DNA from 3 places in the Glutamicibacter sp. AOP12-B1-11 genome. Region 2 is predicted to be linked to each of the others. Evidence: riboswitches for the same ligand, from Rfam matches in the RefSeq annotation. Region 2 holds a riboswitch; each other region holds the start of a gene.
The links. A riboswitch is a leader RNA that binds a small molecule or an ion and turns the genes downstream of it on or off. The one in region 2 is predicted to bind thiamine pyrophosphate.
Positions count from the first base shown of each region.

Region 1: it holds a riboswitch for thiamine pyrophosphate, as region 2 does, so the genes downstream of both, thiC (phosphomethylpyrimidine synthase ThiC) here and thiM (hydroxyethylthiazole kinase) in region 2, are expected to answer to the same signal.
Region 3: it holds a riboswitch for thiamine pyrophosphate, as region 2 does, so the genes downstream of both, ACT3UQ_RS12555 (ECF transporter S component) here and thiM (hydroxyethylthiazole kinase) in region 2, are expected to answer to the same signal.

Region 1 is NZ_JBQSYL010000040.1:17,316-21,603, reverse strand. Features, by position in the region: gene ACT3UQ_RS18035 (glycerate kinase) at 1-169, opposite strand, end outside; gene ACT3UQ_RS18030 (MarR family winged helix-turn-helix transcriptional regulator) at 279-719, opposite strand; gene ACT3UQ_RS18025 (MFS transporter) at 813-2,261, shown strand; TPP riboswitch at 2,456-2,563, shown strand; gene thiC (phosphomethylpyrimidine synthase ThiC) at 2,561-4,288, shown strand, end outside.
Region 2 is NZ_JBQSYL010000043.1:3,903-8,190, forward strand. Features, by position in the region: gene thiD (bifunctional hydroxymethylpyrimidine kinase/phosphomethylpyrimidine kinase) at 1-587, opposite strand, end outside; gene thiE (thiamine phosphate synthase) at 584-1,225, opposite strand; gene thiM (hydroxyethylthiazole kinase) at 1,218-2,012, opposite strand; TPP riboswitch at 2,002-2,096, opposite strand; gene ACT3UQ_RS18295 (GntR family transcriptional regulator) at 2,131-2,499, opposite strand; gene ACT3UQ_RS18300 (hypothetical protein) at 2,496-4,025, opposite strand; gene ACT3UQ_RS18305 (aldehyde dehydrogenase family protein) at 4,113-4,288, shown strand, end outside.
Region 3 is NZ_JBQSYL010000019.1:73,133-77,420, forward strand. Features, by position in the region: gene ACT3UQ_RS12530 (Na+/H+ antiporter subunit D) at 1-704, shown strand, start outside; gene ACT3UQ_RS12535 (Na+/H+ antiporter subunit E) at 717-1,349, shown strand; gene ACT3UQ_RS12540 (monovalent cation/H+ antiporter complex subunit F) at 1,346-1,612, shown strand; gene mnhG (monovalent cation/H(+) antiporter subunit G) at 1,612-2,025, shown strand; gene ACT3UQ_RS12550 (DUF4235 domain-containing protein) at 2,089-2,340, opposite strand; TPP riboswitch at 2,415-2,533, shown strand; gene ACT3UQ_RS12555 (ECF transporter S component) at 2,605-3,222, shown strand; gene ACT3UQ_RS12560 (ATP-binding cassette domain-containing protein) at 3,224-4,288, shown strand, end outside.

The DNA of each region.
Region 1 (4,288 bases), on a different contig from region 2:
CAAAGGGAACGGCGGTGATCGATACCGTACGGGCCACAGAGGTAGCAGCCGCATTCACCCCTGCGGCGATCGCGTCCGCGACTTCGCTGGCCCGGGCGCTGCCTTTGAAGGAGTCCGGAACGATTGCCACATTTAGTGGTTGGGCCGCGGCTGGCGTGCGCTGTGTCATGGACTCAACATTAGGTGCTCTTGAATCCCGGGAATATAGGCAGGCATACATACTTTTGAGCACCAGCGAGCTGATTTATATGCATTACGCACCCTTGACGCGTAGCCGACTATTTACCGCCCTGCTGTTCGCGGTAGTCCTCGATTGACGCGTTGAACTTATGCAGAAGTTCTGCGAATTTGTTGACTTCTTCGGCCGGCCAATCCGAGGTAATGCGGTCGATTGCGCTGACCGAATGCTCGCGAACCTCCGTGAGCCGCTGCTGCCCCAGTTCGGTCAAGGCAAACTTTCGCGCAACACTGCCCGCCGGATCGAGGATTCGTTCGAGATAGCCGTCCCGCACAGCGGTGGTGGTTTGACGTTGCAGGGTCGAGGCGTCGAGGAGAAAAACCGTGCTCATTTCACCGATCGACATCGGCCCCTGGACTTCGATGCGGCTCATCAGCAGATAGACGCTGCGATCCAAGCCATCACCGCTTCGGCGCTGCGCGATGGTGTAGCGGCTGAGCAGCGTTTGCTCATACTCGATATCTGCTGTGCGGCGTTTCATGTACCTAATTCTCCACTTCTACTCATTCGATCATACCCGAACATGTATTATGAACATTTTATGTATCTTACACATTCACTCTGAGAGGCTCTCGTGTCCAAACCCACCTCTGCCGGGATTCCCGGCTCAGGTCTAGCAGTCGCCGTTCTCGCCTCCGCGGGCATCGCTTCGTCGATCACCCAGACCATGGTCACGCCGCTGATCCCACAGCTGCCCGGCATTTTTGATACCTCAGCCTCAAACACCGCGTGGATCATCACCGCCACGCTACTTGCAGCCGCGGTGGCAGTACCAATTTCCGGGCGCTTGGGCGACCTCTTTGGCAAACGGCGCATGCTGCTCATCCTGGCGCTGCCACTGATCCTCGGTTCCATCGTGTGCGCCATGGCCCCCACGGTGGAGGTCATGATCGTCGGCCGCGCACTGCAAGGCCTAGGCTCGGGCATGGTGCCACTGGGCATCGCCATGCTGCGTGACCTTGTCCCGAAGGAACGCCTGTCTTCGGCCATTGCCACGGTCAGCGCCACGCTGGGCGTCGGTGGCGCCATCGGCATGCCGATTTCCGCCGCCGTCATTGATTTCGCCAACTGGCGCGCCCTGTTCTACGGCAGCGCGGTAGTCACGCTGCTGGTAGTTGTCGCCATCTGGAAACTCATTCCTGCCCTGCCGGCCGGCGCCGCCGGACAGCGCTTCGACTGGCTGGGCGCCATTGGGCTGGGCATTGGCCTGATCTCGCTCATGCTTGCCGTCTCCAAGGGCTCCTCTTGGGGCTGGGCGGCACCGCTGACGCTGGGCCTGTTCGGAATGGCCGCCCTCACGCTGTTGATCTGGGGCATTTGGGAAACACGGACCAAGGATCCGCTGGTTGACCTGCGCACCGCTGTTATTCCGCGCGTGCTGCTGACAAATATCGCCTCGATTTTCGTCGGCTTCGGAATGTACGCCAGCATGCTGGTCATGCCACAGATCCTGCAGCTGCCGTCGCAGACCGGCTATGGCTTGGGCCAGTCGATTCTCGCAGCCGGCCTCTGGATGGCTCCAGGCGGCCTGATGATGCTGGTGCTCTCCCCTGTCGGCGGGCGGCTTTCCGACGCACGAGGCCCGAAGTTCACGCTGGTACTTGGCGTTTCGGTCATCGCCGTCGGCTACTGCCTGACCCTGCTCGGCATGGGTAGCGCGTGGAGCCTGATGCTCACCAGCCTCGTCATCAACGGTGGTGTGGCTCTGGCCTACGGCGCCATGCCGGCGATCATCATGGGCGCAGTCCCCCGCAGCGAAACGGCTGCGGCCAATGGCTTTAACACGCTGATGCGTTCGCTGGGCACGACCACCGGCGCCGCGGTCATCGGCCTGGTGCTGGCCCAGATGACCACCGATTTCGGCGGAGCTTCACTACCGTCAGAATCCGGATTCCGCGTGGCGCTGATACTTGGAGCTGGCATTTCCGTGGTCGCGGCAATCTTGGCGGCCTGCATTCCCAGCGCCGCGAAGAAGACCGCGATCGAAGTCGACGCGTCGCAGGAACTCAGCCTGAACAAGTAGTCACCCCGGCTCTTCGGAATTGCCGAGTTTATGCTCAGCTTTGACATAGAAACCCCGGGTAATGTCGTAGACACCTCCTTGAAGGTGCGAGTGATGATCGTAAGGCTCCCGTTGGATATTGCCCAATGGGAGCCTTTCACTTTAAAGTTTCTCGTCTTCCTTGCAAGTCCACGTTGTCAGTCGTGATACCTTGTTTGAGACCACACGGGTGCCCTCGCAGGGGCTGAGATCGGGCTAACGCCGTCCGCGACCGTTGAACCTGTCCGGGTAATGCCGGCGAAGGAAGTGAGTTTCCCACAGTGGAACAATTTGAACAGCACTCTGCCCACACCCTTGCCTACCGTGAGTCTGAGGGAATTTCGGTTCCTGTCACGCAGATCCAGCTGGCAGATGCCCCCAACGGCGAGCCGAACGAACCGCTGCAGGTGTACCGCACCAGCGGCCCGGGGAGCGACCCGACCACGGGGCTGAAACCATTTCGAGAGTCGTGGATTCGTGAGCGTGGAGATGTCGAGACCTATGCCGGGCGTGAGCGCAACTTGCACGATGATGGCAGATCCGCGGTCCGCCGCGGCACGGCGAGCGCCGAATGGGCCGGGCGCTCGGCACCACCGTTGCGTTCGGCACCCGGGACTCGGGTCACCCAGATGCACTACGCACGGCAAGGGGTCATCACCCCGGAAATGCGCTATGTGGCCCTGCGCGAAGAATGCGATGTCGAGCTGGTGCGCAGCGAGCTAGCGGCCGGCCGGGCAATCCTTCCGGTGAACATCAACCATCCGGAATCCGAACCGATGATCATCGGCAAGGCCTTCTTGGTAAAAATCAACGCGAACATCGGCAACTCGGCGGTGACCAGCTCGATCGCCGAGGAAGTCTCCAAACTCCAGTGGGCTACCAAATGGGGTGCCGACACGGTGATGGACCTTTCCACCGGCGACGATATCCACACCACCCGTGAATGGATCATCCGCAACTCGCCGGTTCCCATCGGCACCGTCCCGATCTACCAAGCACTAGAAAAGGTCAACGGCGAAGCGAACGAACTGACCTGGGAGATCTTCCGCGACACGGTCATCGAACAGTGCGAGCAGGGCGTGGACTACATGACCATTCATGCAGGTGTGCTGCTGCGCTACATCCCGCTGACCGCCAACCGGGTCACCGGAATGGTCTCCCGCGGCGGGTCGATTATGGCCGGTTGGTGCCTTGCGCATCATCAGGAGAATTTCCTTTACACCCACTTTGACGAACTCTGCGAGATTTTCTCTCGTTACGATGTCGCATTCTCCCTGGGCGACGGGCTGCGTCCAGGCTCCATTGCGGACGCGAATGATGCGGCCCAGTTCGCCGAGCTGGATACCTTGGCGGAGTTGACCAAGCGTGCCTGGAAATATGATGTTCAGGTGATGGTCGAAGGCCCCGGGCATATCCCTTTCCATCTGGTGCGCGAGAATGTGGAACGCCAGCAGGAGCTTTGCGACGGGGCGCCGTTTTACACGCTCGGCCCGCTGGTCACCGATATCGCTCCGGGATATGACCACATCACCAGCGCAATCGGCGCGACCGAAATCGCCCGCTATGGCACCGCGATGCTCTGCTACGTCACGCCCAAAGAGCACCTGGGCCTGCCCAACCGGGATGATGTGAAGACCGGGGTGATCACCTATAAGATTGCGGCGCACGCGGCGGATCTCGCCAAGGGCCACCCGGGCGCCACGGCGCGGGATGATGCGCTGAGCAAGGCGCGCTTCGAATTCCGCTGGAATGACCAGTTCTCCCTTTCACTGGACCCCGTTACGGCGCAGGAGTTCCACGACGAGACGTTGCCGGCGGAACCAGCGAAGACCGCGCACTTCTGCTCAATGTGTGGCCCGAAATTCTGCTCCATGCGGATCTCCCAAGACATTCGGGATGAATATGGATCCGCCGAGGCACAGGCTGCATTGGCCGGGATGGCTGAGAAAAGCCGGCAGTTCCTTGAAAGCGGTGGCAAGGTATATGTCGGGGAAGAGATACCTGTTGGA
Region 2 (4,288 bases):
CCGTCATAGCAGGCGATCACCCCGGCCGGGCCCACCAGCGCGTCGGGGCAGCGTTCGGTGGGCAGGTGGCCGCCCTTGGCGATCACCAGCACCTCGTATTTGGCCGCCAGGCGTTGGGCCTGTTCGAGCAGTTCCTCCCAGCCACGCACCGGTTGCTCGCCGAGCAGGGCCGCAAGCTCTGCGGTATTCGGGGTGAGCACATCCGCCCGGGAAAGCAGTGCGTCCAACGCCGAACCATCGGCCAGCAGCCGGTCCCCGCTGGTCGAGATCATCACCGGGTCCAGCACCACCGGAGCGTGCACCGTTTCCAGCCACCGGGACACCGCGGTGATGATCTGTGAATTGGCCAGCATGCCGATCTTGATCGCGTCGATGCGCACATCTGCGGACACCGATTCCAGCTGCTTGGCCACGAATTCCGCGTCGACGGCCTGCACCGCATCCACCCCTAGGGTGTTCTGCGCGGTGAGCGCGGTGATCACGGCCATGCCGTAGCCGCCGTTGGCGCCGATGGCCTTCAGATCCGCCTGGATGCCCGCGCCTCCCGAGGGGTCGGAGCCGGCAATGGAAAGAATGTTGAGGCTCATTTGGCACCTTCCCAGCGGTCCAGCAGTTCGGCGCTGGCCGCCTGCGGATCCTCGGCGGCGCAGATCGCGCGGACCACCGCCATGCCGGCGGCCCCGCCGTCGCGCAGCGCCGCGGCATCCGCGGCGGTCAGCGAGCCGATGGCCACGGCGGGCAGCTCGGTGAGCCGCTTGGCCCGCAGGAATCCATCGATGCCCAGCGGGGTGGGATGGTCCTTCTTCGTGGGCGTCGCGCGGATCGCCCCGACCCCCAGGTAATCGAGGTATTTCGCGTCGGCGTTGGCCCCGGTCAGCTGTTCATCGGTGGAAGCGCTGAGCCCGATAATCCCCTCGCCGATGATTTCGCGGGCGTAGCGCACCGCAATATCCTTCTGCCCGATGTGGATGCCGGTGACCGCGGCACCCGCTGCCCGTGCCGCGAGGAATACGTCGATGCGGTCGTTGACCAGCAGTTCGGCCTTGCCGGCGGTGAGTTCTGCCGCCGCGCAGGTAAGTTCGAAGAATTCGCGGGCGGTCTCGTTCTTGGCCCGCAGCTGCACCCATTGCACACCCGCGGCCACCGCACCTTCGATGACTTCCAAGGTGCTGCGCGGCTGGCAGCTTTCGGTGTTGGCTACCAGGTAGATTCCCAGATCACGCATTATTTGCCTCCTCAAGGCGCAGGTTGTGCAATTCCTCGGGGTCCAGCAGCGAGAGTTCGTCGAGGAAGGCCGCGGCGAAACTTCCCGGACCGCGGCCGATGGCCAGGGCCTTTTCGGCGGCCAGTCCGTACAGGCCGTGGGCTGCGATCGCCGCGTCGAACGGGTCTTCGCTCACCGCGAGCATTCCGGCGCAGATTGCACCCAGGGCGCAGCCGCCGCCGGTAATCCCGGTCAAGCCGATCCCGTTGCTGTGCACCAGCGTGGTGCGTTTGGCATCGATGATCGCATCGGCCGCCCCGGAGATCGCGACCACCGAACCATATTCGGCGGCCAACTGGCGTCCGGCCTCGATGGCCGCGTGCACGGTGTCCTGCGCGTCCACTCCGCGCCCGGTCGAGCTCCGCCCGGCCAGCGCCAGAATTTCCGAGGCATTGCCGCGGATCAGGGTGGGGCGCTGGGTCACGATTTTTCGCGCGAAGTCAGTGCGCACCGGCAATGCGCCCACGGCCACCGGGTCCAGCACCCAGGGGGTGCCGGCCTGGTTCGCACCGTGAACCGCTTCGTCCATGGCGCGCAGCTGTTCGGTGCTCGGGGTGCCCAGGTTCACCAGGACCGCGGAGGCCACCGCGGCAAATGGCCCGGCTTCGCCGGGCAGGTCGGTCATGGCCGGAGCCGCCCCGGAGGCCAGCAGCGCATTCGCGGTGAAGTTGGTGACCACGGTATTGGTCAGGCAAAACACCAAAGGGGATTGTTGCCGGTAATTCCGGGCAACGGAAGTCAGGGTCATGCGACATCCCTCCGCTAGTTTGAACTAGTTCAGGTTCGACGGGTCTCATCTCAGTCGGTGAATCCGACACCCCGTGTCACTGGCTAGAGCGTACTCACCAAAGCCGCGGAAGAACAAATTATTGCCGCGCCCGGCGTTGCACCAGCGCCCTGACGGTGGCCTCGTCGATTCCCTGAGCTCGGGCCAGCTCCCACACCCGATCCACCGCTTGAACCAGATCACCGGAGGATTTCTCCATATCGGCTCCGGCGTTCACCACCGTTCCGGCACGCCGCCGGGAGGAAACCAGGCCGGTGGCTTCGAGTTCCTTGTAAGCGCGGGCCACCGTCCCGGAAGCGACCCCCAAATCGGTGGCCAGTGCCCGCACCGTAGGGAGCTTGCTTCCCGCCGGCAGCTCGCCCAAGGAAATCAGCGAAGAGATTTGCGTGCGGATCTGTTCATAGGGCGGAACCGCCGCGTCCAGGTCCACGAAAATATGTTGGCTCATACGCGCTGCGGCACCCTAGTTTCTGGGCGGGCCAAAATGATCACTGCCGGGCAGCAGAAGACGATGATCCCCACGGCCGAAACGTAGGGACCTGCCTCGTAACCCCAGGCCAGCATGGCGACGGCCGCCGCGGTGACTACACGGAGGGCGCGTAGTTCGTGGACTTGGCGGTACCAAATTTCTTGCTCCACGGTGACATCCCAAGGCAAGGCCGCACGCCGAACCCACCAGATGTGGCAGGCGGTAGCGGCAAGCAACGCGAGGAGCGCACCCAGCGCAAAGACCGGTTTGACCGGAACTAGACCCCAAAAATATTCGAATGGTGGATTGATCAGCAGGTATGTGGCGCCGATGAGCAAGAGTCCGGCGAGCACATAGACATAGCGCGGCAGGTCTGCGCTGTGCCGAGCCAGTGAATGGGTTCCCCTGGACTTCAGGTGCAGGTAGCCCAGGAACCCGGCATTGAGCACCAAGAACAAGAGGGCTACCACCAGGAGCGACACAATTGCCTGCGGGGCATTCTCACCGGGGCGCGCATTGTCCGCGTACTCGGTCTGCACAAGCGAGGAGGAGCAGGCCAGTGCGATGAGTGTGAGCGCGGTGGTGAGGAATCCAATGGCAAACAAATTTTCGCGCATCCGCAAAAAGGAGGAGGCAGGCTTTGGGCTAGTGGTTCTGGCAAAATTTTCCGGTGGCTTCCACAATGCCATGGCGATGAAGGTGATGAGCATGGCCACGTTAGCGGTGTTTTGCCAGGGTTGATACATGGTGCGATCCAGCGACATAAGCCACGAGGCCTTGTAATGCAGCGACGAGGCTCCAACGGAGGCAAAGGCCAGGATCGAGGTGCGCAGCAGCCGGTTGAGCCAGACTTCGCGCAATACCTGGTTATCGTGGGGGCTGAGCGAACCAAGCGGTTTGCGCAGCAAAATGAAGAGCATCGCGATGAGCAGGGCCAGCGCCAGGGAGGCCAGGTTGATGGCAAACAGGGCCAGCATCTGGTCCGCCGCACGCAGTCCGTCGGTCGCGGACTGCGAAACCCAGGTGCTTCCGTAGGCGTCCGAGGAGGCAACCTCATATTGCGGGGGGACCCCGGTGACGTCGCGGATCATCCACAGGGTAAGACCGGCGCCGAGGAGTACCAGCGCGGCGACGGCACTCAAGGCCTTAGGCAACGGCGTCATCATCGAGCGAGGTTCCAGGGAGGCCGCGCGCACATTCGCCACCGACGCCGGCCAGGAGTAGAGGCCGATCAGATAGATCGACAGCAGCCAGAGTGCCGGACCGGTGGCGGCGAGCAGATCGCTGGCCCACAGGGATTCGCCGGCGCCGGCATGGGCCGCTTGCTGGTTGCTCACCCCGCCGGAACTGCTTACGAAGAAGGCAATCAGCGCGCACCAGAAGGAGTGGGATCTCGCCCGCAGCAGTGCGGGCCTGTTGTCTTGACGGGCAACCGTGCGCAGCCACGCGTAGATCAGGGCTGCGCCGATCGCCATGCTGAACGCGGCGGTGGAGAGTTGATCCATAATTACCTCCGTAAGTTGAAAAACTAATGTATCAAACACCTGATACAAATGGAATATCCCGGGGAATCAATGAAGTAGCATCGAGCCATGGGTCTCTTTACCTCAAATCCGCTTCCAGATCCCGTCGGCGACGCCGCACCGCCGGTAGACGAGCATCCCTCGCGCATCACCGAGGTCCTCGGGCACCTGCGCCGATCCGCCGACACCCGCATCACGCACCCGCGGCGCTTTCGCGCCCAGCAGCTGCGTGCCCTGGAAAAGAT
Region 3 (4,288 bases), on a different contig from region 2:
GTATGCTTTCGTTCACGCTAACCAGCCACATCGGCTACCTGATCTTCGGTGTTGCCGTCGGCGGACCGCTGGCCATCGCCGCCACCATCTACTACGTGGGCCACCACATCATCGTGCAGACCTCGCTATTCATGGTTGCCGGGCTCATCGAACGCCGAGCAGGCAGCGCGAACGTGACCAAACTCGGCTCGCTGGCCAAGCTGTCTCCGATGCTTGCCGTGCTCTTCTTCATTCCGGCCATCAACCTCGGCGGCATCCCGCCCTTCTCCGGATTCCTCGGGAAGTTCGGGCTGTTGCATGCGGCGTCGTCCGAGGCAGACGCCTTGACTTGGGTGGTCATCGGCGCCGGGCTGCTGACCAGTTTGCTGACCCTGCTTGCGATTATTCGTGTGTGGGCGCGTATGTTCTGGCGCCGTGCGGCGGATGCCGAGGTGCCAAACGCGCAATTGATCGCAGAATCGACGCGGGTTCTGGAACATGCCGCGGCAGGCGGCGCCGAGTCCCCGCATCTGGGCAGGAAGCTTGCCCGCGAGTTGGAATCCGAGTCCCTGCCTTGGGGGATGCGCTACGCGACCGGTTCGCTCGTTGCCGCAGGTATCGCGCTGACCATATTCGCCGGGCCGATCTTCGCCTTCTGTGAACGCGTGGCGGCCGAATTGATTGCACGTGAACCATTCATCAACGCAGTACTACCGTTGAGTTAGGAGGAAAGGCGCATGAAGGACAAGAACCTCAAACATCGTGACCAGCGCATCGATGATGCGCTGGATACCTCCGGTGTCCGTCACCGTGCCACCTTCAAGCAGGAGTGGCCGTTGCTCCTGCTGCTCATCTTCGTATGGGGTGCACTGTGGCAGGACTTCTCGGCCGGGAATCTATTGTTTGGCGCGATTATTTCGATCGTCATCGTGAATCTATTCCCGCTGCCGCCGGTGGTGCTTCCCGGACGAATAAACCTTTGGTATTGCCTGAAGCTCTTCGCGTGGTTCCTCGGTCAGGTATTCGTCGCCAGCGGCCATGTGGCGCGAGTTGCGATAGTACGCCGTAAGAAGGCACGCAGCGCGGTGATCGCAGTGCCGCTGCGCACCGAATCTGACTTGGTAGTGATGACCGTGGGCCATGTGCTGACCCTGATCCCAGGTTCCTTCGTGGTGGACGTGGACCGCAGCAGTTCCACCTTGTACCTGCACTATCTCGATGTGAATAGCGATGCGGATGTGGAAAAGGCGCGAGCGAATATCCACGACATTGAACGCCGGTTGATCATGGCCATCGGAAGCCCCGATGAATACGAGGCGATCAAGAATGAATGCGGTCCGGATTTCTCCAGCAGGAAGCCCAAGAAATGATTGAAATAGCTGTATGGATTGGCGGAGTGATGTTGGCGCTGGCCTCTATCGCTTGCCTGTGGCGGGTTTTCAAGGGCCCCTCGATTCTTGACCGGGTGCTCGCTCTCGACGTCATGCTGTTGATCATTTCCAGTGCGCTGTGCCTAGACATGGCGCTGAACCGGCACACCGATTACCTGCTGTTCACGGTGGTTGCATGCACCTTGGGATTCATCGGCTCGGTTACCGTCTCGCGGTTCGTATCGGATCAGAGGAACGCCTAATGGACACGTTCTTAGAAGCACTCGCTGCGCTCTTGCTGGTACTTGGTTCCCTGATGTCGCTGATCGCCGGAATCGGTTTAATTACCTTCCCGGATCTGCTTTCACGCATGCACGCGGCCACCAAACCACAAGTATTGGGCTTCCTGCTGCTCTTCGCCGGACTCATCATCCACTTGCGCAGCTGGGGACTGATCCCGGTCTTTGCATTGGCCTGGGGATTGCAGCTGCTGACTGCCCCGGTATCGGCGCACATGATTGGCCGCGCCGGATATCGCACGAAGCACGTGGCGAAAGAAACCTTGCATGTTGATGAACTAAAACAGGTCATTAGCAATCATTCGCAGACGACCGGAACCACCGCAGCGGTGCCGCCAGCGAAACCTGCACAGAACGACGAGCCCGAGAGCACCTAGCTGCTGGTTAAACTTTGGTGGGGCAGGCCAAATGGCCTGCCCCACCAAAGGAATTCGGCAATGTTACTTGCTGAACTTCTTCATGGCCTTGTTGGTGCCGCGATCAGCCAGCACCTGGATAATCGATGCGACCACGGCGGAGAAAATGGCGAACCCCAAAGCCTGGCGCATACTCGCTTCCGCGGCTGCTTCCTTGCCGTGACGTGGCGCGTCGTTTCCGGTGAAGCCTTTCCAGACCTTGTCGACCAGTCGGCTTCCAAGCATTCCCGCTCCCATTGAAATTCCAAGGGTAACAAGCTTCTGCACTGAGTTCATGAGGACCTCGCATTCGCGTCGTAAGGTTTCGTTCTGTAGCCCAGCATACCTGCGGTATGGTGGTTGAGCAGTAATCATTCCGACAGGGGAGCGTCATGCCGTTCGCGGTGCAAGACGCTGAGAGTGCGATAGATCGCAGACCCTCGAACCTGCCCCGGCTAGTACCGGCGAAGGAAGTCGAGCATCTCGGATGCGGATCATGGCGCGCGATTAAACGCCCACCGGTCCGTGCATCTCCCCTCCTTACATAGGAGGACAAACCTTATGAACGTTGCACCAGCAACTAACCGTGCCAGCTGGCGCGTGGTCGACATCGTTGTGGCCTCGGTAATCGCGGTCGCCTCGGGCGTTATCTTTTGGGCTTGGAACGCCGGATACGGATTGGTCAGCCTTGCTTTCGTGGCGTTCCCACCGGCAAGCGCCTTCGTATCTGGCATGTGGCTTTTTCCCGCGGTGCTCGGTGCGTTGATTATCCGGAAACCCGGTGCCGCGCTGTATTGCGAGATCCTCGCCGCCGTCATCTCAGCCTTGCTAGGTTCCCAATGGGGATTAGCGGTGCTGTTCTCCGGCCTGATCCAGGGGCTCGGAGCCGAGGTGGTCTTTGCCGCAGTGCGGTACCGCCGGTGGAACCTGCCGGTGGCACTGCTTGCGGGATTCATGTCGGGAATTTTCGGCGGAATCGGCGAAGCCTACCTGCTGGGGTACTTCGCTGAGTACACCGAGGCGATGAAGCTGTTCCACGTAGTTGCCATGGGCATTTCCGGCCTAGTTATTGCCGGACTTCTCTCGTGGTTGGCAACCCGTGCTCTGGCGAAGACCGGTGCCCTGGGAGCATTGGCTAGCCGTTCGGCACACCTTGAAGGTTCGCTGCGCAGTGCCTGAATTGAGTTCTTCGACTACCGAAGCCACCCCCGGGCACCTCGGCGGTGGCGGCTTTGAGATCACGGCCGACAACTTTGGCTGGCACCATGCCGAACGTCCATTGCCGGCGCTTAGCGGACTGGACCTGCATATTCCCGCCGGGCAGAAGGTCCTGCTGCTAGGCCCATCTGGCGCCGGTAAATCAACGCTCTTGCACGCCTTGGCTGGAGTTCTGGAGATCGACGAACGGCAGCAGGCCACTGGCAAACTGCAGATTCAGCGACGGGATGCCTTTGCCCGCAGCTTCCCGGTCGGGTTGATGCAGCAAGACCCCGAAACACAGATCGTGCAGAGCCGGGTCGGCGACGATGTCGCCTTCGGTGCGGAGAATCTTGGAATGGCTCCGGAACTGATCCGCGCGCGAATCCCCGAGGTGCTTCGCGCGGTAGGACTTGGGAATCTGGATTTGTCGCACCGCACCCAGGAACTCTCCGGTGGCCAGAAGCAGCGGCTGGCCTTGGCCGGGATTCTTGCTATGGGCCCCGGTCTGATGCTCCTGGACGAACCCACCGCAAACATTGACCCGTCGGGGATCGCGCCGCTGCGTGATGCGGTGATTGCCGCCGCCAATGCCACCGGTGCGACACTGCTTGTGGTGGAACATCGCTTGCAGGCCTGGGCAGAACACGTAGACCGCGTACTCGTCCTTGCCCCTGGCGGAGGGATCGCCCATGACCTCGAGCCGCGGGCGCTCTTTGAGAATGAAAAGATTCGCCGTGAATTAGCCAGGGCGGGCATTTGGATTCCCGGCTACGTTCCGCACACCGAACCTCTTCACTCACGCGAGGGAGCGGAACTGCTCGCGGCGGTGAACCTGCGCGCGGCGCGCCATCCGCAGGCGGTGCGCACGGCCGAAATCAACTTGCGGCTGCGCGCCGGCCAAGCGTTGGTAATTCGCGGGGAAAATGGTGCAGGGAAATCCACCTTGGCGCTGACCTTAGGCGGATTGCTTGAGCCGGCTACGGGCAGTGTCGAAGCAAGCAGCGACCTGGCCGATGGGTTGAGTCCGCAACCCTTCAGCTGGCGG